2 regions of the Mycetocola sp. Y791 genome follow, and region 2 is predicted to be linked to the other one. Evidence: predicted binding sites of a transcription regulator. Region 2 holds the regulator's gene; the other holds the start of a gene.
The links. Region 2 encodes HrcA, which represses chaperone genes, less so after heat shock. Its sites were predicted from a motif close to TTNGCACTCGNNNNNNNCGAGTGCNAA; they were not measured.

Region 1 (14,431 bases), on a different contig from region 2:
CCGGAGGAGCCACGCGGCAGCAGTCAGTTGCCCGCGGCCTCGATGCGCTCGGCGACTCGGTACGGATCGTGCTGGTTCACGACGCGGCCCGGGCTCTCACGCCCGCGAGCGTTTTTGACGCTGTCGTCACCGGGGTCGCGCAGACCGCGGCTGGAATCGTGCCGGGAGTTCCGGTCACGGACACCATCAAGCGGGTCGACGATGACGAGGTCGTTGTCGAGACGGTCGACCGGGCAGAACTGCGCGCCGTCCAGACCCCGCAGGCGTTCCCCCGAGCCGCTCTCGCGGCGGCGTACGCTGACGCCGAGCGGGAGCACACCGACGACGCCGCTCTGTTCGCCGCCGCCGGGAATACCGTGTCGATCGTCGAGGGCGACCAGTTGTCGTTCAAGATCACCACTCCCTGGGATCTCCGCAGGGCGGAAGCACTCGAATCGTCAGCGGGCAGCACGGGGCTTCGCACCGGCATCGGCACAGACGTGCACGCGTTCGATGACGACGCCGAGCTGTGGCTCGCCGGACTCCACTGGCCGGGGGAACGGGGCCTGTCGGGGCACAGTGACGGTGACCCGGTGTGCCACGCCATCACCGACGCGCTCCTCTCCGCGGCTGGGCTCGGCGACATCGGCTCGGTGTTCGGCACCTCGGATCCGGAATTCGCCGGCGCGCACGGCGACGTCTTCCTCAGGGCGACCGCCAGGAAACTGGCGGAAGCGGGATTCGTCATCTCCAACGTCTCTGTGCAGATCATCGGGAACAGTCCCCGTTTTTCGCCGCGCCGCAGCGAGGCAGAGCGGCTGCTCACCGGCATCCTCTCCGCTCCGGTCAGCCTTTCGGCGACCACGACAGACGGTCTCGGATTCACCGGACGCGGCGAGGGCATCTGCTCTATTGCAACGGCGATCGTTTCCCGCAAGTACTCTTAAGCCGTGGCATTTCAACTCTACGATTCCCGGGCACAGGCCCTCCGCGACTTCGTCCCGATCGTCCCAGGCGCCGTGGGAATGTACGTGTGCGGGCCAACCGTGCAATCGTCGCCGCACATCGGACACCTGCGGTCTGCGCTCGTCTACGACCAGCTCCGACGCTGGCTCAACTATTCGGGATTCGACGTCACTCTCGTCCGTAACGTCACGGACATCGACGACAAGGTGCTCGCCAACGCGACCTCGACGGAGGAATGGTGGGCGCTCGCCTACCGGATGGAACTGGAATTCACCGCGGGGTACCGGGCTCTCGGCATCCAGGCGCCGACCTACGAACCGCGCGCAACGGCGAGCGTCCAGGAGATGCACCGGCTCATCGCGACGCTCATCGAATCCGGACACGCGTATCCCGCTGACGACGGCTCAGGCGACGTCTACTTCGACGTTCGAAGCTGGCCGGCGTACGGTGCGCTGACCCGCCAGTCCATCGACAGTATGGAAGCCGCGGCGGATGCCGACCCACGGGGCAAGAAGGATCCGCGCGACTTCGCGCTCTGGAAGGGGCACAAGGCCGACGAACCGGAATCCGCGTCGTGGCCGAGCCCGTGGGGCGACGGGCGGCCGGGCTGGCACATCGAGTGCTCAGCCATGGCCTCGCGCTACCTCGGTACGAACTTCGACATTCACGGCGGTGGACTCGACCTGCGCTTCCCGCACCACGAGAACGAACTGGCGCAGTCGACGGCCGCCGGTCACGAGTTCGCCAACTACTGGGTCCACAACGGACTGGTCCACATCAACGGGCAGAAGATGTCCAAGTCTCTCGGCAACTCCGTCTACGCGGCAGATCTTCTCGGCGCCGCACGGCCCATCGTTGTCCGGTATTACCTGGGGCAGGCCCACTACCGGTCGACGATCGATTTCCACGACGGCGCACTGACGGAGGCGGAAGCTGCGCTCGACAGGATCGAGAGCTTCCTCGAACGGGTGGGCCGCAGGCTCGTCGGAACCCGGTTCGCCGGCACCGGTGTTGTCGAAATTCCGGAAGCGTTCACCGATGCGATGAACGACGATTTGTCGGTCCCGCAGGCACTCGCCGTATTACATGACACAATAAGGCAGGGGAACTCCTGGCTGGACGGGGAAGACCTCGCGCTCGCTGCGAGTGCTCAAGGCCAGGTTCTGGCCATGACAGAGGTCCTCGGAATCAATCCGCTCTCGCCGGAATGGTCCAAAACACAGGATGTGTCGGTGCACGCCGCACTGACAGCGCTCGTCGATCAGTTGCTCGAACGCCGCCAGCAGAAGAGGGCTTCGCGGGACTTCGCGGCAGCCGACCAGATCCGTGACGATCTCGCTCACGCGGGCATCACAATTGAAGACACCCAACAGGGTGCACATTGGAGTATTGATGGCAGCCAGTAAGCAGAACCGCCCCGGGGCGCTCCGCAAGGCCAAGAAGGGCCCAGCCAAGGGCACCGGTGGACTCGGGCGACGCTCGCTCGAGGGCAAGGGTCCGACGCCGAAGGCCGAGGACCGCACGTACCACGCAGCCGGCAAGCGCAAGCTCGCGAAGGATCGTCTCGCAGCGACCCAGGCGAAGACCGGCGGAGGACGCCCCGCATCGACCGGGCCGGCGATCCGCAAGCCCAAGCCCAAGCAGTCAGACGACTTCGAGGTCGTCACCGGCCGGAACTCGGTGCTCGAAGCGCTCAGGGCGAAGATCCCCGCGACAGCGCTCTACATGGCGACTCGAATTGAATTCGACGACCGGGTGAAGGAAGTCCTCGCGCTCGCAACGGCTCGCGGCATCCCGATCCTCGAGGTCATGAGGCCGGAACTCGACCGCCTCGCCGGTTTCGACTCGGTGCACCAGGGCCTCGCGCTCAAGGTCCCGCCGTACGAGTACGCGCACCCCAACGACCTGCTCGAGACGGTCATCTCGCGCGGCCAGACCCCGCTCTTCGTCGCGCTCGACGGCATCACGGACCCCAGGAACCTCGGAGCGATCATCAGGTCGACCGCGGCATTCGGTGGCCACGGCGTCATCGTTCCGCAGCGTCGGTCCGTCGGTCTCACGGCATCCGCCTGGAAGACCAGCGCTGGCTCTGCTGCGCGCACTCCCGTGGCGATGGCACCGAACCTGACCCAGACGCTCAAGGCGTTCAAAGCCGCCGGCGTCTTCGTCATCGGCCTCGACGGCGGGGGAGACACGGAGCTTCCCGGTCTTGAACTCGCTGACCGCCCCGTCGTTATCGTCGTCGGCAGCGAGGGCAAGGGCCTGTCCCGCCTCGTTACCGACACCTGCGACGCCATAGTCTCGATTCCGATCAGCTCGGCGACCGAGTCGCTCAACGCCGGTATCGCAGCCTCGGTGACGCTCTACGAAATCTCGAAGCTTCGTCAGGCAGCAAAGGCGTCGAAGAAGAAGAAGTAGTCGCGTACGACACTACGCACCACGCTGGCGCGATCGGGTTTAGACCCGGTCGCGCCAGTTTGTGTTTGCGCTGTCGCTGTCGTCGTCGTCGACGGCACGCATCGGCAACGTGATCGACTCGGTGACCGGGGCGATCACCGTCGCTTCGTCGCGCCGGTGGCGGAGCACCGTGTTGATGTAGGACGTGAGTGCTTCGGCGAGCGGGATGCTTCGCGCTTCGTTCTGTGACATGAACCAACGGTGTTCGAGGAGCTGGTGGAAGATCTCGGCGGGCTCGAGCTTGCCCCTGAGCTCACGGGGGATCGACTTGATGACGGGCTCGAATACGCGGCTGACCCACTCGTGGGCGACCATTTCTTCGTCGAGGTCGTTCTTCCCGTGCGTAGCCGCGTACGAGTCGAGGTCGTTGAGCAGGCGGCGGGCCTGGTTCTCGCCCGCGTCGAGGCCGGTGAGTCTGAGGAGCCGGCGCTGGTGGTGCCCGGCATCGACAACTTTCGGCTGGATACGGACGGTGGTGCCGTTCTCGTCCGTTCGGATCGCCAGTTCTTCGATGTCGAAGCCGAGCGAGTTCAGTCGCTGGACCCGTTCGCTGATGCGCCAGCGCTCGTCAGAGGAGAAGGATTCGGACCCGGTGAGCTCGCGCCAGAGAGAGCGGTACGCGGCGACGATGCCGTCTGACACGCTGATCGGGTCGAGCTCGTCGTCTACCCGGCCGCCCGCTTCGAGGTCCATCAGCTCACCGGCGATGTTGACCCGCGCGATCTCCAGGTCGTTCTCCCGCTGGCCGTTCGACAGGCCGCCGTCGTAGAGCTGCCCGGTTTCGGCGTCGACCAGGTACGCAGCAAAGGCGCCGGCGTCGCGGCGGAACAGGGTGTTCGAGAGCGAAACGTCGCCCCAGAAGAAGCCGGCGATGTGGAGGCGGACGAGCAGGACGGCTAGGGCGTCGACGAGGCGGTTCGCCGTATCCGGACGGAGCGTCTGCGAGAACAGTGCGCGGTACGGGAGCGAAAATTTGAGGTGCCGGGTGACGAGCACGCTCGGAAGGGAGGCCCCCGAACTCTCGGAGCGGCCGGTGATGACGGCGACGGGGTCAACGCAGGGAATGTCGAGCCGCTGCAGGTTGCGCAGCATGTCGTACTCACCCCTGGCCATCTCGGTGGTCGTCTCCTTCACGGCGACGACATAGCCGGACAGGTAGGCGAAACGAACGAGGTGGCGGGAGATTCCCTTGGGCAGCGACGCGATGGTGTCGCTCGGCCAGTTCTCCAGTGGAAGGTCCCACGGAAGGTCGAGCAGTGCAGGATCGACGGTGGCTGCTGTGATGTTCAGTGACGCGCTCATGGTGTTTAAACAGTAGCGCCGGCTGGCGGGTCTGATGACCCGCCAGCCGGCGCTGTACTGCTAGTTGGCTACGACTGCCTTGTTGCCGAGGCGGAGGCCGGACTCGACGTCGAAGACGTGGACGTGGTGCGCAGCGGGGATCAGGAAGACCTTCTCGCCGGCGTGCGCGTGGATGCGTCCGTCGACGCGGGCGACCAGGTCGGTGCGCTTGCCGTTGACGTCTGCGTGACCGTAGAGGTAGCCGTCTGCACCGAGTTCCTCAACCAGGTCGACCTGTACCTCGAGGCCGTTGCCCGGCTCTGTCGATACTTCGATGTCCTCGGGGCGAACGCCAACGGTGACCTGACGGGCGGTGGTCTCACCGATGATGTCGCGGTCGACCGGGACAACCCGTGCACCGAACTGGATGCCGCCGTCGGCGACGTCCGCGGTGAGCAGGTTCATGGCGGGGGAGCCGATGAAGCCGGCGACGAAAACGTTCTGCGGCTTCTCGTACAGGTCGCGCGGGGTTCCGACCTGCTGCAGGATGCCGTCCTTGAGGACCGCGATGCGGTCACCCATGGTCAGTGCCTCGGTCTGGTCGTGCGTGACGTAAACCGTGGTGACACCGAGGCGGCGCTGGAGCGACGCGATCTGCGTACGGGTCTGAACGCGAAGCTTGGCGTCGAGGTTCGACAGCGGCTCATCCATGAGGAAGACCTGGGGCTGACGGACGATCGCACGGCCCATGGCAACACGCTGACGCTGTCCACCGGAGAGCGCCTTCGGCTTGCGGGTGAGGTACTCCTCCAGGTCGAGCAGCTTGGCTGCCTCGAGGACGCGAGCGGCACGCTCGTCCTTGTTGACGCCGGCGATCTTCAGGGCGAAGCCCATGTTCTCGGCGACCGTCATGTGCGGGTACAGCGCGTAGTTCTGGAACACCATCGCGATGTCGCGGTCCTTCGGCGGCACATCGGTGACGTCGCGGTCACCGATGAGGATGCGACCGTCGTTGACCTCTTCGAGGCCGGCGAGCATACGCAGCGACGTGGACTTACCACAACCGGACGGCCCGACCAGGACGAGGAATTCGCCGTCGGCGACCTCGAGGTTGAGCTTGTCAACGGCGGGGCGTGTACCACCCGGGTACAGGCGGGTGGCGTTGTCGAAGGTTACTGATGACATGGGTACTGCTCCTTCACCGGCAGGTACGTGCCGGACGATCCGAGTGAGGATTCATGCTCCGCATGCTGCATTGCATGCTCCCGGATGCCTTACGGCATTCGAGAGATCATCAGTATGACAGATAGCCGGGGCGGTTGGGCTCCTTGCCGCCGTTTCAGTTTCCAGTCCTCTCATCACGTGCGCCCAGCATCCGTTTGGGTATTTCCCAGTGAGGGCAACTACGATCGATTCGTGTTCGGCGCCTGTAGCGTGCCCACCCGACTACACGAAGCGAGGATCCATGACGAACGGCGGACCTGAGTCCAGTCCGACGAAGAACCAGCGTCGTGAGGCAACCCGCGAAAAGGCGAAGGAGCTTCGTGACGCGCAGCGCAAGCGGGACCTGCGTAACCGGATTTTCCTCCAGGGCGGACTCGTGCTCGTTGTCGTCGCCATCATTGCCGGGATCGCGTTTGTGATCGCCAGCGCGATTCGTCCCCCCGCACCGGGGCCGAAGAACATGGCCTCCGACGGGATCGTTATCGGCCAGGGCCTCAAAGCCGTGACGACGCCGGCCATTGCGGCGGGAGCCAAGCCCGTTGCAACTGAGATCAACGCCAACGTGCCGAACATCAGGGTTTACGTCGACTTCCTGTGCCCGGCGTGTGGTCAATTCGAGAAGGCGAACTCCGAGCAGCTCGCCACCTGGGCCGAAAACGGAACGGCAACTGTTGAGTACCACCCCATCGCCATTCTGACCGGTCGCTCGGCTGGCACCCAGTACTCGCTCCGCGCCGCGAATGCTGCAGCGTGTGTGGCGAACTATGCCCCTGACTCCTTCTTCGTCTTCAGCACCCTGCTCTTCGATGACCAGCCTGCCGAGGGCACTGAGGGGCTGAGCGACGACGAACTCGCTGACGTCGCCAAGACAGCCCTCGCGTCCGCGAACGAGACAGTGGACGAATCGGCGCTCTCGTCGATCTCGAGCTGCATCGACGACGGAACCTTCACCAGCTGGGTGCAGGAAGCCACAGACAGGGCGACCACAGAGCCGATCCCGAACTCGAGCCTCGAGAAGGTCAAGGGAACGCCGACGGTGCTCGTCAACGACAAGCAGTACACGGGGTCCATCACCGACCCGAAGGAGTTCCAGGCCTTCGTGCTCTCCGTGGCGAGCGAGACCTACGCCCAGAAGTCGTCGACGCCGGCACCAAGCGAGACCCCGGCACCGACCGAAACCCCGGCGTCGAGCGAGACCCCCGTGCCGAGCGAGACCCCCGCGGGCTAGATCGTCTCGTCCTGCTTCCGGCTGAGACGAACCTGCACACCCATGAGCGGGCCGACGAAGCGACGCTGGATGCGACGAGCGGGCCCGAGCAGGCTCTGAACGACGTACTGTCCGAGCAGCGCTCCTGCCGCGAGTGCGACAGCGACGCTCGCCGCCTCGATCATGCTGAGCAGCCCGTCGATCGAGCCGGCGCTGAGTTCGAGCAGGCCGCGGAACAGAATAAGTCCTGGCACAAGGGGCACGAGGGCCGTGACGACGAGGGGGAGGGGCGGGACCCGGACCGCTCTCGATGCGAACGCCGAGAGGACGCCGACGGCGACAGCGGCGAACGCGGCGCTCCAGGCGACACCGATCTCCCAGGTGAGGGCCGCTGCGAATACCAGGTAGCCGAGGACGCCAAGTACGATGACAGCCCAGATGGCCCTGGCCGGCACCTCGACACCGAGGGCAAACCCGATGACCACGATGACGCTGCCGATCACTTGCGCACTGATGCTCTCGAGCGTCGGTGCGACGTATGGCTCGATGTCGAGCAGGATGCCGAAGCGTGACAGCAGCATGTTGGTGCCTGCGACCCCGGCAACGAGCCCACCGGTGATGAGCAGGGCCTCGAGAACCCGCGCCGTCCCTGTGACGTAGAAGCCCGAGAGCACGTCCTGCACTGCGCCGAACGAGGTGACGCCGGCCAGGAGCATGATGATCGTCGCGACGACGACGAGCGATGAACTCGCGGCGGGGTCGATGACGTGGACCACGGCGGCGACGATCGGTCCGACGGCGCCACCCGCGAGGGTCTGGTAGAACACGGAGATCCGCGTTCGCGCGAGCACGCTTGTCAGCAGGTCGACGAAGAAGGTGGCAACGAACGCTGCCAGCACCACGAGCGGTCCACCGCCGAGCAGCAGCGCCGCGCCGGCGCCGACGAGGCTCCAGCCGACGCGACGAACCGCGGTCGGGTAGATGGGCCGTGCCCTGATGATCGCGTCAACGCGTGACCTGGCGTCAGCGACGGCGACGGGGCTGTGGAGCAGCTCCCCGATCAGGGTAGAGGTATTGGTGAGGCGGGTGTAATCGAGTGTGCGATACCTGACGTTGCGGCTCTTCGAGATCGAATCGTTCGAGTCGGAGTCTTCGTACGTCAGCGTGATCACCGTGTGCGTGACATCCGCTTCGCACCCGCGAAGCCCGTATGCCCGGGTGACGGCCAGCATCGAGGCTGTCGCGTCTTCGGCACTCGCTCCCGATGCGAAGATGACCTCGCCACACCGGATGGCGAGGTCAAGAATAGATCGGCTGGCGTTCGCTCCGCCGGCGGGCGCGGAAAACGCAGGTGCCATGAAAATCCTCAAAACTTTGTTACTTCAAGGATGCCATGGCGACGGGCCGTTTGTGTCCCGCTGGCGTCGAAGGGAGGGCGGCTTCGGGGTGTGCCCGATGGCAGCGCTTCGACATGGCTCGAATCGGTCCCCGGGTTCGTTATGATTGACAGGTCCATGCCGCCTTAGCTCAGTTGGCCAGAGCAGCGCACTTGTAATGCGCAGGTCGTCGGTTCGAATCCGACAGGCGGCTCTCGTGGATCTTGTCGATGGGCCGGGGTGCTCCCGGTCTCGTCCGCTGTCAGGAGATGAGGCGTCCGGTGGAGACACCTTCCCGGTCCGGCCGGATGCCCTCGTGGCTTGCGGTCACACTCGCGGCCGCGTGCGGTGCAGGCATGGCCGTGCAGACCCGCATCAACGGAGCGCTCGGCGTCGCGATTGGCGACGGCTTCACGGCGGGGACGATTTCGTTCGGATCCGGCCTGCTCATTCTCCTCGTCGTGATGGCCTGTGTGCCGAAGGGACGAACGGGGCTTCGAGTCGTCGTCTCCGACCTCAGGAGCGGCAGCGCGCCGCTCTGGAGCGTGCTCGGGGGTGTAGCCGGAGCATTCTTCGTGCTGTCGCAGGGCATCACCGGTGCCGTCATCGGTGTTGCGCTCTTCAGCGTTGCACTCGTCGCCGGGCAGACCATCTCCGGTCTCGTTCTCGATCGTGTGGGCTTTGGGCCTCACGGTCGATCCGGGTTCACCTGGCCGCGGCTCACGGGGGCGGCGCTCGCTGTCATTGCCGTTACCTGGTCGATGTCCGCGCAGCTGTCGCGGGATTTCCCCCTGTGGATGCTGTTGATGCCGGTCGTCGCGGGTTTCGGCAGCGGATGGCAGAGCGCGGTCAACGGGCGCCTGCGTGTGCGTTCGGGGAGTGCGCTGACAGCGACGTTCATCAATTTTCTGGTCGGGACAACAGCGTTGCTCGCCGTGACGGTCATCCGCAATTCGCTGGCGGGCTGGCCCACCAGTCTCCCGGCGGACCCTGCGCTGTACCTCGGCGGGCTCATCGGCTGCGTATTCATCGGGGTCAACGCGTTCCTCGTTGCACACACCGGGGTCCTTCTGCTCGGACTCGGCACCGTGGCAGGGCAGCTCTTCGCCTCGGTCGCGATCGACGCGGTAGCCCCTGGAGACAACCCCCTCGGTGCACCCACGGTCATCGGCGCGGCCCTGGCGCTCGCTGCCGTGTGTATCGCAACGATCAGGGTGCGACCGCGGGCCGCTGGCGTTACCGGAGCCGAGTGAGAAACTCCTCAGGGTCGACGGGTTTGCGGTAGCCCACCTTCGCGCCCTCCGGGATGCCACCGACATACAACCAGCCAAGCAGCTGCTCGTTCTTCTTCAGCTTGTGCATCTTCCGTACGGCTTTCGACCGCGTGTAGTGACCGGTTCGCCAGATGACGCCCCAACCCGCGTCCGCGAGGAGCAGGCTGAGCGTGTGAGCGACCCCGGACGCGACAGCTTCCTGCTCCCACGCCGGCACTTTGCCGCTCTCCTTCTCGCAAACCACGATCGCGAGCAGCAACGGCGCGCGCAGCGGCTTCTGTGACGGTGTGTCGTCATGCTCCGCCTTCGCGATCGCGGCGCCGAGCTTCACCCTGTCGTCGCCGCGCAGCTCGATCAGGCGCCACGGCTTGAGCGCACTGTGATCGGCGACGCGAGCCGATGCAGCGACCAGCGGAAGCAGCTCGTCGTGCGTCGGCGCAACGTCGGTGACACGGGAATACGACCGCCGGTTCTCGACGGCGGTGAGCAGAGCTGACACGCCTAGTCTTGTGCTGTGAAGTTCAGCGCAATCGAGTTCATGCAGTAACGGTCACCGGTCGGTGTCCCGAAACCGTCGTCGAACACGTGGCCGAGGTGGGAGTCGCAGTTCGCGCAACGAACCTCGGTCCGCACCATCCCGAGGCTCTTGTCCTCGATGAGCTTGACCGCCTCTGGCCGGACCGACTCATAGAAGCTCGGCCATCCGCATCCGGAGTCGAACTTCGTCCCGCTTTGGAACAGCTCAGCGCCGCACGCACCGCAGGTGTACACGCCCGCACGTGACTCGTCGAGCAACTCGCCAGTCCACGGGCGCTCGGTGGCAGCCTCACGAAGGACGGCATACTGCTCATCGGTGAGCTCCTCACGCCACTGGTCGTTGCTCTTCTGAACCTGGTCGGTCATGTTTTCTCCTTCGGAAAGTCGTCGTACCCCATTAAACCCGCCATGCGGCTGGGATGTTCCCGTGTGACCAAATGCTGGGCAAAGGCTGAACATCTGGTTCGAACGATTGCCGTGTGCCATCGTCAAACGCACAAGTGGGCCGCGTTAGTATTGCGGTCGACGCGCGGGCCGGTGCGCGGGAAGGCAGCAGACGAGTGAGCGAGAACGACGTCCCCCTTCCGACCGGCGTGTCCGGATCCGTACCGTGTGACGCTGCACTTTCGCAGCGCGACCTCGCCATTCTGGACTTTGAAAACCTGTGGTCACAGCACGCGGGCCAGAAGGAAGAGGCCATCCGCGAGACCTTTCAGCTTTCGCCCACCCGCTACTATCAATTGCTGAGCGCGGTGATCGACAGTCCGGCTGCGCTCCGGCACGATCCCATGCTTGTAAAGCGGCTCCATCGATTGCGGGACGCGAGGCAGGCAACCCGGCGGGCGCGAGCGCGGGGCGCCGCGCAGAACTAGTCGCGGTTGCCAGAGATCCACCCACCAACGCCCTCGCGGGCCGACCCAGAGGACCACACGAGAGCGACATGGCCGAACACTACGCCAAGGACAGGTTCGACGAGATCCCGGACGACCTGAAACGCGTTGGTGCTCACCGTGCGCCGCCCAGGCCGGGCAGGGGATGGGTCGTCTTCCTCTGGGCAGCACTGGCGACGGTCGTGCTCGTCGCGGCAGGCATCCTCGGACTGTTCGTCCTGAGCGACCGGGTCAATTTCACCGACACGTCGACCTCCACTGCCGCTCCGGAGTCGACCGAGACGCCGGCAGCGGTCGCGACCATCGACCCGGAGGCGATGGTGACGGTACTCAACGGAACGACGACCAAGGGTCTTGCCACCCGGGCCATCGGACAGCTGAATTCGGCGGGCTGGACCCAGAACATCACCCCGGGCAACGCGAGCGCGACCGACGTGACAACGACCGCCGTCTACTACGAGGATCCCTCGCAGGAAGGCGCAGCCCGCGGGCTCGCCGAAGCGCTCGGTGTCTCCAACATTCAGCTGTCAACGCAGTTCCAGATCCCCGTCGAAGAGGGCGAGGAGCCGGTTCTTCAGCTCACCGTCGTGCTCGGGTCTGACTTCGTCCCCGAGGACTGACCTGCTGCCTCTCCGGGGTGTGCGTGTTTCGTTCGGGTTTCGCGGGAGTTCGCGCCAGGTAACCATCCGCGTGATTTGCAAAAAAACCTGTTGCTAGTTGTTGCCCGTTCATTAGTATCTGGAACTGGTCGAACATTTTGCTCCACGGTCCGCGCCTCCATAAGGCGGAGAAGGGGTCAGCACAATGGCCGTACGGCGGCAGACCCCAGCCAGCGCAGGCCTGGGTGGAGAGGAACACAGCAACTGGGAGTGACAATGGCGAGTGGAACCGTGAAGTGGTTCAACGCTGAAAAGGGCTACGGATTCATCACCGACGACGGGGAGGGACAGGACGTGTTCGTCCACTACTCCGCGATCGACATGGGTGGCTACAAAGTCCTCGAGGAAGGCCAGAAGGTCGTCTTCGAAGTAGGCACAGGGGCAAAAGGCCCGCAGGCAGAGGCGGTCCGCCCGGTCTGAGTCGGCCGGTCGTCCTCGCATCACACAATGCCGTCCACGGAAGTGGGCGGCATTGCTGTGTCCGGGAGACACGGAGGCATGGTGCTGCGAACGGATGCCGTCGCGCGGGCGGCGTCCGTCGTGTGGTTTCGGGCGGCAGATCGGGTGGGCCGTCGGCAATGGCGGCACGGCCATGCGGTTTTTCCTCCCGAAGCGCACGGGTCGCCGATGTTTTTCCTCCGGGGGCATGGGCCGACGGTCCGGGTTGTGTTGTGCCGGGCCGGAGGTGCCGCCGCGCGGGCGGCGTCCGTCGTGTGGTTTCGGGCGGCAGATCGGGTGGGCCGTCGGCAAAGGCGGCACGGCCGTGCGGTTTTTCCTCCCGAAGCGCACGGGTCGCCGATCCTGTCTCCACTGGCTTGCACTCGCAGGTGGAGAGTGCCAGAATCGAGTTAGCACTCGCAATCATTGAGTGCTAACTACGTTCATCACGTCCGGGAGGGACGAAAAACCACATGGCAAAAATCATTGCTTTTGACGAGGAAGCCCGCCGCGGCCTCGAGCGCGGCCTGAACATTCTGGCCGACACCGTGAAGGTCACGCTCGGCCCACGCGGTCGCAACGTTGTCCTTGAGAAGAAGTGGGGCGCCCCCACAATCACCAACGATGGTGTATCCATCGCCAAGGAAATCGAACTCGACGACCCGTACGAGAAGATCGGTGCAGAGCTCGTCAAGGAGGTCGCCAAGAAGACTGACGACGTCGCCGGCGACGGAACCACCACCGCCACCGTGCTCGCTCAGGCTCTCGTTCGCGAAGGCCTGCGGAACGTCGCAGCCGGCGCCGACCCGATCTCGCTCAAGCGCGGCATCGAAAAGGCAACCGCTGCTGTCATTGCAGAGCTCGTCACCAACGCCAAAGAGGTCGAGTCGAAGGAAGAGATCGCAGCTACGGCATCCATCTCTGCCGGTGACCCCGAACTCGGTGCCATCATCGCCGAGGCGATCGACAAGGTCGGCAAGGAAGGTGTTGTCACCGTTGAGGAGTCGAACACGTTCGGCACCGAGCTTGAGCTCACCGAGGGTATGCGCTTCGACAAGGGATTCCTGTCCGCGTACTTCGTGACGGACCCCGATCGCCAGGAAACGGTCTTCGAAGACCCGTACATCCTGATCGCCAACTCGAAGATCTCCAACATCAAGGACCTGCTCCCCGTTGTTGACCAGGTCATCCAGTCGGGCAAGCAGCTCCTCATCATCGCCGAGGACGTTGACGGCGAAGCGCTCGCGACCCTCGTCGTGAACAAGATCCGTGGCATCTTCAAGTCTGTCGCCGTCAAGGCTCCTGGCTTTGGAGACCGCCGCAAGGCTCAGCTTCAGGACATCGCCATCCTCACCGGTGGACAGGTCATCTCTGAAGAGGTCGGCCTCAAGCTCGAGAACGCCACGCTCGACCTCCTCGGTCGTGCACGCAAGGTCGTCATCACCAAGGACGAGACCACCATCGTCGACGGTGCCGGCGACGCCGAGCAGATCGCGGGCCGCGTTGCCCAGATCCGCAAGGAGATCGACAACACCGACAGCGACTACGACCGCGAGAAGCTCCAGGAGCGCCTCGCGAAGCTCGCCGGTGGCGTTGCAGTCATCAAGGCGGGTGCAGCGACTGAGGTCGAGCTCAAGGAGCGCAAGCACCGCATCGAAGACGCCGTTCGTAACGCGAAGGCAGCTGTCGAAGAGGGGATCGTCGCCGGTGGTGGCGTTGCGCTCATCCAGGCTGGCAAGACCGCGTTCGAGAAGCTCGAGCTCACGGGTGACGAGGCAACCGGCGCGAACATCGTTCGCGTTGCCATCGACGCTCCGCTCAAGCAGATCGCCCTCAACGCGGGCCTCGAGCCTGGCGTTGTCGCTGACAAGGTGCGTAACCTGCCCGTCGGACACGGCCTCAACGCCGCGACCGGTGAGTACGTTGACATGCTTGCAGCTGGCATCAACGACCCGGTGAAGGTCACCCGCTCGGCCCTGCTCAACGCAGCGTCGATCGCCGGCCTGTTCCTCACCACCGAGGCCGTTGTGGCTGACAAGCCGGAGAAGAACCCGGCTCCCGTCGGCGACCCGACCGGCGGCATGGACTTCTAGTCCGAACCACAGTTCACAGCAACTGGGCGTCTCCTCACGGAGGCGCCCAG
Region 2 (14,431 bases):
TGAGGATGATGCGTTCGACTTCCTTGCGCTGAAGGGCCTGCACGGCCTTCGCCATGGCGAGGTAGGTCTTTCCGGTTCCGGCTGGGCCGATCCCGAACACAATGGTGTTCTCGTCGACGGCGTCGACGTACTCCTTTTGCCCCAGGGTCTTGGGCCTGATCGTCTTGCCGCGCGAGGTCAGTATCGCCTGGCCGAGCAGCTCAGAGGGACGGCCAGACGCGTCGTCGAGAATCCGGGCGGACGAGCGCACCTCGAGCGGGTCGAGGTCCTGGCCCTGCTTCACCAGCTCGATGAGCTCCTGGATCAGTGTCCGCGCTGCCTGCACCTGCTGGGGGTCGCCGGACAGGTTGATCTCGTTGCCGCGGACATGCAGCGACACACCGGGGTACTGGGTCTCGATCGTGGTGAGCAAACGATCCTGTGCGCCGAGGAGCCTGACCATGGCGACGCCGTCGACGTGGAGGCTTGCTTCGGACGATTCGGATGCCGACGGCGCCGCTGCGTCGCGGTCCTGGGCCGCCCGGTTGGGCGTCACCGGCTCGCTCGAGCCGGAAAGGTCGTCAGAATCAGGCAAGTGTTCCCTCTCCAAGAGTCCCCGCGAGGACGTGTGCGTGAACATGAAAAACTGTTTGACCGGCCGAAGGACCGGTGTTGAAGACGAGGCGGAATTCTCCGCCAGCGCGCTCGTTCGCGAGTTGCTGGGCGAGAGCCACCATCTCGGCCATCAGGCCGGGGTCGCCCGCGGCGAGCTCTGCCACGTTCCGGTAACTCTCCGTCTTCGGAACGACGAGCAGGTGGACGGGTGCCTGCGGCGCGATGTCCTCGATGGCGATCAGGGAATCGGTCTCCGCGACGATCGTTGCCGGGATCTCGCGCGCGATGATGCGGCTGAAAATGCTTCGCTCAGTATCGGACATGGTTCTATCCTACGAACCGGGAGCCGGTTGTGGACCGGCTTGACAGGTCACCAGCGGCCGAGAGCAACGTTGAGGACGGCGAGTGCCGCCGGGCCGGCGGACGACGTTCGCAGAACTGTGTCTCCGAGCCGCACCGCCCGGGCTCCCGCAGTGGTCAGAGCGGCGAGTTCTTCCCTGCTGATTCCGCCCTCGGGCCCGACGACGAGAACAATGTCCCCACCGGATCCGTCGGACGCAGGGTCGAAGTCGGAGAGCTTGTCTGTTGCGGTCGGCTCGAGCAGGAGGACGCGGTGCTCAGCCGCCATCGAGGCCAGTGCCGCCGTGCTGACGATCTCGTCGACGGACGGGACGAACGAACGGATGCTCTGCTTCGACGCTTCGCGGACGATGGTTTCCCAGCGCGCCCTGCCCTTCTCCTTCTTCTGCCCTTCCCACCGGGAGACACTGCGTGCCGCGGCCCACGGGATGATCCGCGAGACGCCCAGCTCTGTTGCCGCCTGGATCGCCAGTTCGTCGCGGTCACCCTTGGCGAGTGCCTGCACGAGAACCAGGCCAGGGGCCACCGGCGCGTCCTCCCGAACGGAGGAGACACGAACGCCGACCCGGCCGGCCTCGATGGTCTCGATGACACCCCAGGCGAGCAGCCCCCTGCCGTTGCCGACGAGAAGGTCGTCGCCGACCTTCGCCCGACTCACCGTCGTCACGTGCTTCGCCTCGGGACCGGAGAGCTCGATGAGCTCTCCGGCCCGCGATTCAGAGAGCGCCTCGTTCAGGTAAAGGTTGGCCACGCGCTAGCCCAGGAACTTATCGCGAAGCTTCGAGAACAGGCCCTGCTGGAAGTGACCCAGCTGGGTGTCCTGCTGCTTGCGCCCGGCCGCGAAGGCCTTGATGAGTTCCTTCTCTCGGTGGTCGAGTTTGGTCGGCGTGACGACCTGGATGCCGATGCGCAGGTCACCCCTGCCGTTACCGCGCAGTTTCGTCACACCGCGGCCCTTGATGGTGAGGACCTCGGAGCTCTGGATTCCCGGCTTGAGATCGAGATCGACATCACCGTCGAGCGCGTGGATTGTGGTCTCCACGCCGAGGATGGCATCCGTCATCTGCACGTCGAGCGTGCAGAGCAGGTCATCACCGTTGCGGCTGAAGATCTCGTGGTTGCGGACCTTGATCTCGAGGTACAGGTCACCGTGGGGTCCACCGGCCTGGCCGATTTCTCCGCTGCCCGGCATCTGCAGCCGCAGTCCGGTGTCGACACCGGCTGGGATGTCGACGGGCACCGTGCGGCGGGCGCGAACCCGGCCCTGGCCCTGGCAGGTGACGCACGGCGAAACGATGATCGTTCCGTAGCCGCGGCAGCTTCCGCAGGGGCTCGACGTCATCACGTTGCCGAGGAGCGAGCGAACGGCGCGCTGGATCTGGCCGGAGCCGTGGCAGATGTCGCAGGTGATGGGAGAGGTTCCCGGCTGGCAGCACGAGCCCTGGCAGGTCTCACACAGCACTGCGGTGTCGACCTCGAGGTCGCGGTGCGTGCCGAAGATGACCTCGTCGAGGTCGATCTCCACGCGGAGCAGCGCGTCCTGGCCGCGTTCGCGGCGGGACTTGGGGCCGCGCTGCTGGGTTTGGCCGCCGAAGAAGGTGTCGAAGATGTCACCGAAGCCGCCGAAGCCACCGGCCGCTCCCTGGCCGGAGCCGCCCATGTCGTACTGCTGGCGCTGCTTGGCGTCGCTGAGCACGTCGTAGGCGTGCGTGACCTGCTTGAACCGCTCAGAGGCATCCGCCCCGGGATTGACGTCGGGGTGCAGTTCTCGTGCGAGCCTGCGGTAAGCCTTTTTGATCTCGTCGGTTGTCGCCTCGCGGGACACTCCGAGTACTTCGTAGTGGTCAGCCACTCATGGCCTTTCGTTGTCTGGGAAGCACATGTGCTCGACGAGCTTCCTGGGTATTCGCGCCGAGCCGCGCGCAAGTGTGACTAGTTGTCGCCGATCTGGCGAGAGAGGTAGCGGGCTACCGCGCGAACGGCGGCAAGGTTGTTCGAATAGTCCATTCTCGTCGGTCCGAGGACCCCGAGCCTGGCAAGTTCGCCAGCAGAGGAACGATAGTTGCTTGTGATGATCGACGTCTCACCGAGTCCGAAGGACGCGTTCTCACGGCCGATGCTCGCCGAGACGCCGTTGGCATCCGTGTCCATCTCGCTGAACAGCCGAAGGAGAACCACCTGCTGTTCCAGTGCCTCGAGGACCGGGTAGATGCTCCCGGAGAAGTCGTCTTCGGTTCTGGCGAGGTTGGCGGCGCCGGCCATGATCAGCTTGTCGTGGCGGTACTCGCCGAACTGCTCAGCGAGCGCGGACGTGATCCGCGCCATCAGTTCCTTGTCGAGCTGCGGGCTCGACTCGACGAGCGAGTCGAGCGTCGACGACGCCTCCTCGACCGGGAGTCCGACGAGCGACGAGTTCACGCGGGTCTTGATGGACTCGAGCAGTTCCTGTTCCACAGGATCGCGGATCTCCACGACCCTCTGCTCGACACGACCGGTGTCCGTGATCAGCACGGTCAGCAGCCGGTGATCGCTCAGAGCCACGATCTCGACGTGCCTGACCGTCGCACGGGCGAACGACGGGTACTGCACGATCGCGACCTGGTTGGTGATCTGCGAGAGCAGCCTGACCGTGCGGACGAGCACATCATCGAGGTCGACTGACTGGCCGAGGAACGCCTCAATCGCCTGCTTCTGGGCTGCGGACAACGGCCGCCGCTCAACGAGCTGATCGACGAAGAGCCGGTAACCCTTGTCGGTCGGGATCCGCCCTGACGACGTATGGGGCGCACTGATGAGGTCTTCCTCTTCGAGCTGGGCCATGTCGTTGCGAATGGTGGCGGCACTCACACCGAACGAGTGACGATCGACGATCCCCTTCGAACCGACGGGCTCACGGCTTGCGACGTAATCCTCGACGATCACGCGAAGCACTTCGAGGCTTCGTTCGGAGACCATGTCCGTCTTCTCCTTCGCTGGTTTCGGGCGTTGATTCTGGGCGTTGATTGTGGGCACTGACTCGCGGATGCCGCACGCGGAGTTGGCGTTGGCACTCCATACTCCTGAGTGCTAATTCTAGCGCGGAGACACGCCGCGTCGTAATTGCGCTCAGCGTTGCCTGTATGGGGGCAACGGCAGTACCGTTGGGTACCACTAGGCGCACACCCCCGCGGACGTTCGTCGACGCGGCTGATACCCAGCGTCCCCCTCATCGAAAGGCCATGCCATGACCGACCCCAACACGCCTTCCCAGCCCGATCCGTCACACGGACAGGGCCAGGACGGCGGACAGGTGCCACCCAGCTACCAGGGAGGGCCGGTTCCACCGCAGCAGCCATACGGTGCACCGCAGCAGCCCCCGTACGGCGCACCGCAGCAGCCGCCATACGGCGCACCACAGCAGCCATACGGCCAGCAGCAGTACGGCCAGCAGCAGTACGGCGGCCCCACCCCGCTGACGCAGGCCGATGACAAGCTGTGGGCGTCGCTCGCTCACTTCGGCGGCGCGCTCGGAGCCTTCCTCGGTGCGGGAACCGCCGGGTGGATCGCCCCGCTGGTGATCTACCTGGTCTTCAAGGACCGCGGACCTTTCGCTCGCCAGGAAGCCAAGGAAGCGCTGAACTTCCAGCTCACCGTGACGATCTTCGTCATCGGCCTGTACATCCTCGGCGCGCTGCTCACGGTCGTGCTTATCGGGCTGCTGCTGTTCCCCGCCGCCTGGATCGTCGGCGTGCTCGGCATCATCTTCGGCATCATCGGCGGTGTGAAGGTCAACAACGGTGAGGCATACCGCTACTTCTTCGCGTTCCGCATGGTGAAGTAGCCCACCCACTCGTCAGGCGGTCAGCCGCCGAACGACAACGTCGGCCAGGAGCCGCCCCCGCAGGGTCAACTCGATTGTCCCGGCGAGGGCGGCTCTGGCGTTAACCAGGTCGTCGGCGATCAGGCCGGCCACGGCGACCCGGGCCTCGCTCGGGAGCGACCGCACGGCGATGCCCTCACGGATCCGGGCCCCGAGGAGAACGCGCTCGAGCTCGCGGGCCTCCGGGTCGAGCGTTTCCCTGCCTACCGCGGGAGACACGCCCTCGGCGATCCGGCCGGCGTACGCCGCAGGATGCTTGACGTTCCACCAGCGCACCCCGCCGACGTGGCTGTGTGCGCCAGGCCCGATCCCCCACCAGTCCTGGCTCCGCCAGTAGGCGAGGTTGTGCCGTGACCGCGATGACGGCGAGGTCGACCAGTTGCTGACCTCGTACCAGGAGAATCCCGCGTCGGCCAGCCGGGAGTCGATCAACTCGTACATGTCGGCCTGGAGATCCTCGTCCGGCAGCGCGAGGAGTCGTGACCTGATCTGCCTGGCCAGCTTGGTTCCCTGCTCGACGATCAGCGAATACGCCGAGATGTGATCCGGCTGCGTCGCGAGCGCGGCATCCACTGACACGCTCCAGTCGTCGATGGTCTCACCGGGAGTGCCGTAAATCAGGTCGACGCTCACCTGGAGGCCGGCCTCTTTGGCCCAGTCGACCACGAGGGGTACGCGCTCGGGGTCGTGGGTTCGCTCCAGGGTGGCGAGCACCCGCGGAACCGCTGACTGCATGCCGAACGACACACGAGTGAACCCTGCGTCGGCGAGCTGGCGGAGGTAGTCGGCATCGACAGAGTCAGGGTTCGCTTCGGTCGTGATCTCTGCGCCAGGCGCAATGCCGTGGTGAGCGCGAACAGCATTCAGCATGCGTACGAGGTCGGCGGCCGGGAGCAGGGTCGGCGTTCCGCCGCCGAAGAACACGGTGCTCACCTCGCGGCGTGGAAGGCCGGAGTCCCGAAGAACCCGTGCGGCGAACGCGACCTCGGCGGCCGCCTCGTCGGCGTAGTCGGACTGTTTGGCGCCGCGCAGCTCCGTCGCGGTGTAGGTGTTGAAGTCGCAGTAACCACACCGCACGCGGCAGAACGGAACGTGGAGGTAGAACGCGAGCGACCGCGACTGAGCGCCGTCAGCAACGGATGCCGGAAGGCATCCGTCTGGCGGAGCGGGATCACCGAGCGGAAGCGGGCCGGCCATCAGTGTGCCCCGGGTGCGTGACGAATCACCTAGCTGGCCGGGCCTGTCCACAACGGCGAGAGTGCGCGGAGGTACGCGGTCGTCAGTCGTTTGTGGCGCAGGGCCATCAATGGCCGAAGGATCCGGTAACGCAGTGCGAGCGGCCGCTTGAACGACCGGACCTGGAACCAGACCGAGTCGTCCTCGCGGCGTTCGATGCGGAACGCGTCTTCGCCGCTCACGCGCTTGCCACCGACGGTTCCGTATGCGAACGCGACGACGTTGGGCTCCTCGATGAGGTAGACAACCCTGATCTGCTCATCGACCGTGAATGAGCCGATCCTGCCGTGCAACCGGGCGGTGGTGCCTGACGTGATGTATGGCGTGCCGTCAGCGCCGAATCGCTGCTCCGTGGAGACATGGATCGCTTCGAGCGGCGAGCCGTCTTCGGCGTAGCGGATTCCGCCGTAGCTCTCACCCGAGCTGGCCTGGACATCGTCGACGCGAAGGCCTGCGCCGCGCTGCACAGCCCAGGTCAGAAGCGAGGTGGACGCCGCCTCAAACCGTTCAGCTCCGCTGCCCAGGCGAATGGATGCCTCGTAGGGCACGAATCCCTGCGGCGGGTACTGCATGAGGTCGTGCGCCTGGGTGGCGCCGACCGCAGCGTAGTCGACGGGCTGGTCTTGAAAGTTACTCCGGCGCACTTACTTCTTTTCTTTCGCGACCTCGGTGTCACCGCTCAGTGCGGCGATGAACGCTTCCTGAGGCACTTCGACACGACCGACCATTTTCATCCGCTTCTTGCCCTCTTTCTGCTTTTCGAGGAGCTTGCGCTTGCGGCTGATGTCTCCGCCGTAGCACTTGGCGAGAACATCCTTGCGCATGGCCCTGACCGACTCCCTCGCAATGATACGAGCGCCGATGGCGGCCTGGATAGGCACCTCGAACTGCTGGCGAGGGATGAGCTTCTTCAGCCGTTCGGTCATCAGCAAGCCGTAGGCGTACGCCTTGTCACGGTGCACGATGGCGCTGAACGCGTCGACCTGCTCGCCCTGCAACAGGATGTCGACCTTCACGAGGTCTGCGGTCTGAGAACCGGACGGCTCGTAGTCCAGCGACGCGTACCCCTGCGTGCGGCTCTTGAGGTGGTCGAAGAAGTCGAACACGATCTCACCGAGCGGCATCGTGTAGCGCAGCTCAACGCGGTCTTCTCCGAAGTACTCCATGCCGAGGAGCGAACCCCGTCGGCCCTGGCACAGCTCCATGATCGTGCCGACGTAGTCCTTCGGGGCGAGGATGCCGACCTTCACCATCGGTTCCTCAACCGAGACGATCTTCCCGCTGGGGAACTCACTCGGGTTGGTGACGGTCACGGTCTTCTTGTCGTCGGTCGTCACTTCGTAGGTCACGCTCGGCGCCGTAGCGATGAGGTCGAGGTTGAACTCGCGCTCGAGGCGCTCGGTGACGATCTCGAGGTGCAGCAGGCCGAGGAAGCCGCAGCGGAAGCCGAAGCCGAGAGCGACGGATGTCTCCGGTTCGTAGTTGAGCGACGCATCGGAGAGCTTGAGCTTGTCGAGAGCGTCACGGAGAACCGGGTAGTCACTGCCGTCGATCGGGTACAGACCCGAGAAGACCATGGGCTTGGGATCGGTGTAGCCGGGAAGCGGGTCTGTGGACGGCTTCAGAGCGGTGGTGACCGTGTCACCGACCTTCGACTGGCGGACGTCCTTCACACCGGTGATGAGGTAGCCGACCTCGCCGACACCGAGTCCCTGGGTAGGAACGGGCTCGGGTGAGCTGACGCCGATCTCCAGCAGTTCATGGACGGCGCGCGTCGACATCATCTGGATGCGTTCACGCGGGCTGAGGTGCCCGTCGATCATTCGCACGTAGGTGATGACGCCGCGGTAGGTGTCGTAGACGGAGTCGAAGATCATCGCGCGGGTCGGCGCGTTCGGGTCACCGACGGGGTGCGGGATCCGCGCGACGACACGGTCGAGCAGCTCTTCGACGCCGACACCGGTCTTGCCTGACACCTTGAGCACGTCATCGGGCGAGCCGCCGATGAGGTTCGCGATTTCCTTGGCGTACTTCTCGGGGTCAGCGGCCGGAAGGTCGATCTTGTTAAGGACCGGAATGATCTCGAGGTCGTTCTCCATCGCGAGGTACAGGTTCGCAAGCGTCTGTGCTTCGATGCCCTGTGCGGCGTCGACGAGGAGAATGGCGCCCTCGCATGCGGCGAGAGAACGGGACACCTCGTAGGTGAAGTCGACGTGGCCGGGAGTGTCGATCATGTTGAGTGCGTAGGCCTGGCCGTCAACCTCCCACGGCATCCGCACTGCCTGGCTCTTAATGGTGATGCCGCGCTCGCGCTCGATGTCCATGCGGTCCAGGTACTGGGCTCGCATGTCACGGTCGCTCACAGCGCCGGTGACCGACAGCATCCGGTCTGCCAGCGTCGACTTGCCGTGGTCGATGTGCGCGATGATGCAGAAGTTGCGGATGAACGACGGGTCGGTAGCGGCAGGCTCGAGTGCCTTCGCAGCTTTGGGGCTCACGCGTTCCTCAGTGTCTCGTTGTGGAGTGGACTAACTCCCTATTGTCCCATGCCCCGGCCTCGCGTCGAGCCGCGACCGCGACGAAGCTGCCCGGCTGAGGTGCCAGCCTCTGGCATCGCCATTCGGGAGGGTGCAGGATGTGGGAATGGCCGCGTCCCCTCCGATCGTCCTCGTGCACGGCATCCGTACGTCCGGAACCATGTGGCGCGCGCAGGTCGAACAGTTGCGCGCCTCGGGGTTCGAGGTGACCGCGATCGACCTGCCCGGTCACGGCACACGCATGGCAGAGCCGTTCAGCATCGAGGCCGCCCACGCCGCCATCGACGACGCCATTGACGCGTTTGGGCGGCCGGCGCTGCTCGTCGGGTTGTCGCTCGGAGGCTATATCGCCATCGACTACGCAGGCAGCCACCCCGATCGGGTTGCCGGGCTGGTCGCGGCGAGCTGCCTCACCCTCCCCCGCGGGCCGGGCCTCTGGGGTTACCGGGCGCTTGCCCGGCTGATTCACCGCCTGCCCGACCGCGGCGCGTGGCTCAACGACACGATGGCACGGCTGTTCCTCCCGCCAGCGGGGTTCGCCGACATGGCCGCCGGCGGCGTGGCGCTCGACGTCATGGATACCGCCCTCGGGGCGGTCGGCCGGCTCGACCCGATCGGAAGCCTCGCCCACTACCCGGGTCCTGTGTGGTTCGTCACGGGGAGCCTCGACCATTTCCGGCTCAACCAGAGGGCGTTCGCTGCCGCCAAGCCGCAGGCATCCGTCGTCGTCATCCGTGGGGCCACCCACCTCGTGAGCCTCATCAAACCGGAGGATTTCACGAGGGCGATCACGGATGCCGCTGCGACGCTGGGCGCGCAACCGTCGGAGATTTCCGGTAACAGCTGACGACTGGTAGAGTGACGTGTTGACTTGCGTGTGGATTACTCCGCACGATTTTCGTCGGAATGCGCCCTCTCTCGCTGACCGGCACTTCCATTCAGAACACAACGAAAGCGTATAAACGTGGCAAATATTAAGTCGCAGATCAAGCGAATCGGAACCAACAAGAAGGCAACCGAGCGCAACAAGGCGGTCAAGAGCCAGCTCCGTACCGTCGTGCGCCAGGCCCGCGAAGCCATCGTTGCCGGTGACAAGGTCAAGGCTGAGGCCACCGTGAAGACCGCGGGCAAGAAGCTCGACAAGGCCGTGAGCAAGGGTGTCATCCACAAGAACCAGGCAGCGAACCGCAAGTCGGCTCTCGCCAAGAAGGTCGCGTCGCTCTAAGCGTCCGTCCGCTTCGGTCCAGGGTTTCGACCCGGTCCAACAGAAAAGGCCCCGCTTCGGCGGGGCCTTTTCTATTGTCTTCGGTCCGCGTTTCTCTCGTCGGGGTCGTCCCGGGCGGGGTCAGCGCTGGTGGGGGTCAGCGCGGCAACCGGCCGCGACCGGAGACGGTGTGCACCATACGCTCGAGCGCGTAGACCGGGTCACGGCCCTCGCCTTTGACGCCGGCGTCGGTGTCCGCGAGCACCTGGAGGCACCTGCCGAGGCCCTCGTCGGTCCAGCCGGAGAGATCGCGGCGGGCGCGGTCGACCTGCCAGGGCGCGAGTCCGAACTGACGGGCGAGGTCAGCGGACGAACCGCGACCGCCCTGAATCTTCGCCATGGTGCGCAGTTTGCTCGCGAAAGCGGCGACGATCGGCACCGGGTCTGCGCCAGACGCGAGCGCGTGCCGCAGCCCGACGAGCGCCTCGGCGTAGCGGCCCGCAATCGCGGCGTCTGCCACCGCGAACGCGTTGGTCTCAACCCGACCGCCGTAATACCTGGTCACCGTCGCCTCGGTGACCTCCGACCCGCTGTCGGCGATGAGCTGGGCGCACGCGCCTGCCAGTTCGGCCAGGTCATCGGAGAACGCGGCGACGATCGCCCGCAGCGCTGCAGGGCGGATGGACTTGCCCGCTGCCTTGAACTCCGCCGCGGCGAAGTCGAACTTGTCGGTGTCTTTCTTGAGCTCGGCACAGACCACCTCGATGGCGTTCGCCTTGTTGGCGCGAACGGCATCGAGAAGCTTCTTTCCCCGCACCCCTCCCCCGTGCCTGAGTACCACGTAGGCACCTTCGGCGGGCGATTCGAGGTACGAGAGCGCATCGAGAAGAAACGCGTCAGAGCATTTCTCGACGTTCGAAACGCGGATGAGCCGCGGCTCGCCGAACAGTGACGGACTGGCGAGGGTGATCAGCTCGCCGGGCGCGTAGCTGTCTGCCTGTATGTCGTTGATCTCCAGGCTCGGGTCTTCGGCCTTGAGGAAGTCGCGGAGTATCCTCGTCGCACGCTCCGCCAGGAAGCCCTGGGTCCCCGAGACGAGGACAACGGGCGCCGGACGGACCTGGCTCCAGCTCAGCTGGGGAATCGCGACCTTCGTCGCCGTTCGAGCGGATGACCCGCCTCGTGCAGCTGCCACAATTCACCGTCCTCAATCACTCCAAGCTTACCCGCGCGCACCGACAGACTCAGTGGCAGCCTGGCTCCCCGCGCTCGGTCCAGACCGTAAGGGTGTCGCCAGACGGTGCGACGACGACGAGGCCGCACTCATCGGTCCGCAAAGGCGCGGTGCCCGCTGCCCGCAACGTGCCCAGGAGCGTCGGGGCCGGATGGCCGTAGTCGTTGTCAGCACCGACGGAGACCAGCCCGACCCTCGCGGCGATCGCCCGGTACAGCCGCCCGCTCTGGTCGGCTGACCCGTGGTGGGCAACCTTGACGAGGTCAACGGTGCCGCGAACAGTCCGCGTCGCGAGCAACGCCTCCTGCGCGCTCTCCGACAGGTCGCCGAGAAACAGCGACCGGATGCCGTCACCGTCGAATTCCAGGACCACACTTCCGTCGTTTCCCGAGGGCGGCTGCCTGGTTGCGCCCGGAGGCCAGAGCACCTGCCAGCCGAGAGCGCCGAGCCTGCCGGAGTCACCGGCAGCCACCTCGATGACCGTCGCCCCTCCCTCTGTGAGGTCGCGGAGCATCCGTTCGTCCGCAGCGTTCTCGGGCGGTGGTGTGAGAACTCTGTCGCTCCGGGCCACCACTGCGGCGACGCCGCCGACGTGGTCGAGGTCGAAGTGGCTCAGAAAAAGCAGGTCGATCCGACCAATGCCGAGCCGGTCGAGGCAGCGCCCGAGGGACGCGGGATCCGGTCCGGTGTCGACGAGAGCCGTGGCTCCCCCGCTACGGATCACGACAGCGTCGCCCTGACCAATGTCGCACGCTGCGTAACTCCACTCCCGCGGGAGCGCCAGCCGTGGCCCAACCCGATCGGCCAGCAGGGTGCCGGCGTATGCGCCCCCGATGACGACCAGCAGTGCGGCCAGCGCTGTGGCGGCGATCCGGTTCTTCCGCGCCACGGCGATCATCGCCCCGATCAGCACAACGGTGACCGCCACGAGTGCGAGGGCACCGCCGACCCCGGTCAGCCACGGCAAACGTGACGCGGGAAGCGACGACACCGTCGTTGCGATCCCGGCGATCCACGACGCGGGCACCCAGCCGAGCCAGAGCGCCAGCCAGGACAGCGGCGGCAGGATGCCAGCGCACAGGCACGCGAGCAAGCCGAGCAGGGTCGCCAGTGGCGCCGCGGGCGCAGCAAGCAGGTTGGCCGGTACGCCGTAGAGAGGCAGAGACGCGTCCAAGGTGATGACCACCGGCTGGCAGGCGAGCTGCGCAGCGAGCGGGATGGCGATGCCAGCGGCCACGGGTCGGGGCAGCCACGTCGAGAGGAACACGGCAATCGGCCGCGTGAGCGTCAGGAGTCCAGCGGTCGCGAGCACAGAGAGCACGAACCCGTAGCTCCGTGAGATCCATGGGTCGCTGATCACGATCACAAGCACGACAAGGCTGAGCACGGGCAAGCCCGCTGCCGGCCGACCGCCGCCGAGCGACAACAGCACCGCGACGGCCATGAGCGCCGCCCGGACAACGCTCGGCTCGGGCGTCACCAGGATCACGAACAAGCCAAGCCCCACAAGTCCCCCGCCGATCCTGAGCCACCGTGGCGCGCCCACACCGGACAGGACAAGGACGATCACGGCGACGATCACCGCACAGTTCGCGCCGGATACCGCGGTCAGATGACTCAGCGAACTGGTGATCATGTCACTGTCAAGATCGCCCGACACCCCCGTAGTGTCACCGATCGCGAGCCCTGGCAGGAGCTCTCCCCCACGACCGGGCAACTCCCCGGCTTGCTCGGCAAACGCTGCGCGCATGCCCGGCGCCCAACCCAACCAGGCGGGCGGCTGGGTCACCGGTGTGACCGCGCCACGGGCGAAGATCAGCGCCGCCGCCTGCTCCCCCGGCGGCGTCCACCTGGCCTGCCCGATCAATGACACTCGCTCACCGATCGAGGCCAGTCCGCTCGGCCCCACCTCAGCGAACACGACGACGGGAACCGACACCGACGCCGTCCGACCTCCCACCGTCAGTTCGGTCACCGTCCCCCGGATCCGTTGTTCCGTTCGGCGCTGTTCACCCGTCTCCGTCGACCGGTCCCACGGCGTCGCCGAAGTTCGACTCTGCAGGTCCGTCTTGTCGGTCACCGTGAGAGTGACGCTGACTCCCCGTCCGGAGTCGATGGCGTCGTTCAACAGGGGCGGCGAGCGTGATGCGTCGCGGACGGCGATCACGGATGCCACGAGCGCAACACCGAGGAGAGCCACCGCGAGCAAGCCCAGCCAGCTCTTTGAATGGGCCGGCCACCGTCCTCCGGTCCGCCGGCACGCCCGCGGAGGTCGCCGGTGAAGTGCGCGACTTTGACTACGTCGTTGCCGCCGCGTCAGGAGCGCGATACAAAGCAGAGTGAGCAGCATCCCGGCTGCTGCGACACCATCGGCGGTTGCGGGAACGCCGACCATCACGGCGGCCCCAATCCACGTTGCCGCTGCGGGCAGGACGAGCCGGTGCTCAGAGGCCAGCACTGTCATCACGGCTACACGACAGGGTCATGCCGTCCAGCCAACCTGCTCTCGGAGCTGGTGGCTCGGGCGCGACCTCACTGTGCACAACCGTTGAACACGCCGCCGTGTGAAGGAACCCGCCTCGCCTGAAGGCGCTGACACAACGCCGGACCCCGGCCCGATGAGGAGACCGAGGCCCTCGGACAAGACCTAGTATTCGAAGACTAGGCGGGCGGGAACCTTTCCGGCAAGCACCTCGGCGATCGCGTCATTGACGTCGTCGAGCGGTCGAGTCTCCGCAATTATTCGCGTGTGTCCGGCGGCGTGCAGCGCGAAGACCTCGGCCAGGTCCTGCCTGGTGCCGACAATCGAGCCGATGATCGAGAGGCCCTTGATCACCGTCTCGAAGATCGACACCGACATTTCCTGGTCAGCGGGCAGGCCGACGCAGATCAGGCGTCCGCCGCGGTTAAGCGACGCGAACGCCTGCTCGAACACGCGCGGAGACGCGGCGAGAACAAGCGCAACGTCCGCGCCGCCGATCTCACGGATGGCCTCAACGGGATCGCCTTTCGCGGCGTTCACGACGTGCTCGGCGCCAAGGTCCTTCGCCAGGTCCAGCTTCGCATCCTCGACATCTACGGCGATGACGGATCCGCCCATGATCCTGCCGTACTGCACAGCGAGGTGTCCAAGACCGCCGATCCCGAAGATCGCTACCCGCTCGGTTGGGACGATGTGGGCGACCTTGAGTGCTTTGTACGTGGTCACACCGGCGCAGGTGAGCGGTGCTGCCTCGATCGGAGAGATGCCCTCGGGCACGCTGACAACAAATCGTGCCGAAGCGACGGCGTACTCGGCAAATGCCCCGTCGACGGAGTAGCCGCTGTTGCGCTGGTTCTCACACAGTGTCTCGCGCCCGTCGATGCAGTATCGACACTCTCCACACGCGTAACCCAGCCACGGGATC

Region 1: groL (chaperonin GroEL) is a predicted target of HrcA. The motif match lies at 12,699-12,725, and genes of this name have one in related genera.

Annotation. Positions count from the first base shown of each region.
Region 1 is NZ_JCAIUC010000004.1:240,212-254,642, forward strand. Features, by position in the region: gene ispD (2-C-methyl-D-erythritol 4-phosphate cytidylyltransferase) at 1-926, shown strand, start outside; gene cysS (cysteine--tRNA ligase) at 930-2,351, shown strand; gene rlmB (23S rRNA (guanosine(2251)-2'-O)-methyltransferase RlmB) at 2,338-3,363, shown strand; gene AC1C2N_RS14220 (DUF4032 domain-containing protein) at 3,403-4,704, opposite strand; gene AC1C2N_RS14225 (ABC transporter ATP-binding protein) at 4,765-5,868, opposite strand; gene AC1C2N_RS14230 (DsbA family protein) at 6,149-7,135, shown strand; gene AC1C2N_RS14235 (threonine/serine exporter family protein) at 7,132-8,472, opposite strand; tRNA gene AC1C2N_RS14240 (tRNA-Thr) at 8,631-8,704, shown strand; gene AC1C2N_RS14245 (DMT family transporter) at 8,799-9,743, shown strand; gene AC1C2N_RS14250 (nitroreductase family protein) at 9,727-10,263, opposite strand; gene msrB (peptide-methionine (R)-S-oxide reductase MsrB) at 10,266-10,667, opposite strand; gene AC1C2N_RS14260 (DUF3263 domain-containing protein) at 10,895-11,173, shown strand; gene AC1C2N_RS14265 (LytR C-terminal domain-containing protein) at 11,242-11,811, shown strand; gene AC1C2N_RS14270 (cold-shock protein) at 12,067-12,270, shown strand; gene groL (chaperonin GroEL) at 12,762-14,381, shown strand.
Region 2 is NZ_JCAIUC010000003.1:580,780-595,210, forward strand. Features, by position in the region: gene AC1C2N_RS11810 (PhoH family protein) at 1-442, opposite strand, end outside; gene AC1C2N_RS11815 (histidine triad nucleotide-binding protein) at 567-917, opposite strand; gene AC1C2N_RS11820 (16S rRNA (uracil(1498)-N(3))-methyltransferase) at 965-1,705, opposite strand; gene dnaJ (molecular chaperone DnaJ) at 1,709-2,806, opposite strand; gene hrcA (heat-inducible transcriptional repressor HrcA) at 2,887-3,909, opposite strand; gene AC1C2N_RS11835 (DUF4870 domain-containing protein) at 4,178-4,774, shown strand; gene hemW (radical SAM family heme chaperone HemW) at 4,787-6,010, opposite strand; gene AC1C2N_RS11845 (DUF1990 domain-containing protein) at 6,040-6,693, opposite strand; gene lepA (translation elongation factor 4) at 6,694-8,547, opposite strand; gene AC1C2N_RS11855 (alpha/beta fold hydrolase) at 8,693-9,433, shown strand; gene rpsT (30S ribosomal protein S20) at 9,551-9,811, shown strand; gene holA (DNA polymerase III subunit delta) at 9,948-10,988, opposite strand; gene AC1C2N_RS11870 (ComEC/Rec2 family competence protein) at 11,035-13,224, opposite strand; gene adhP (alcohol dehydrogenase AdhP) at 13,672-14,431, opposite strand, start outside.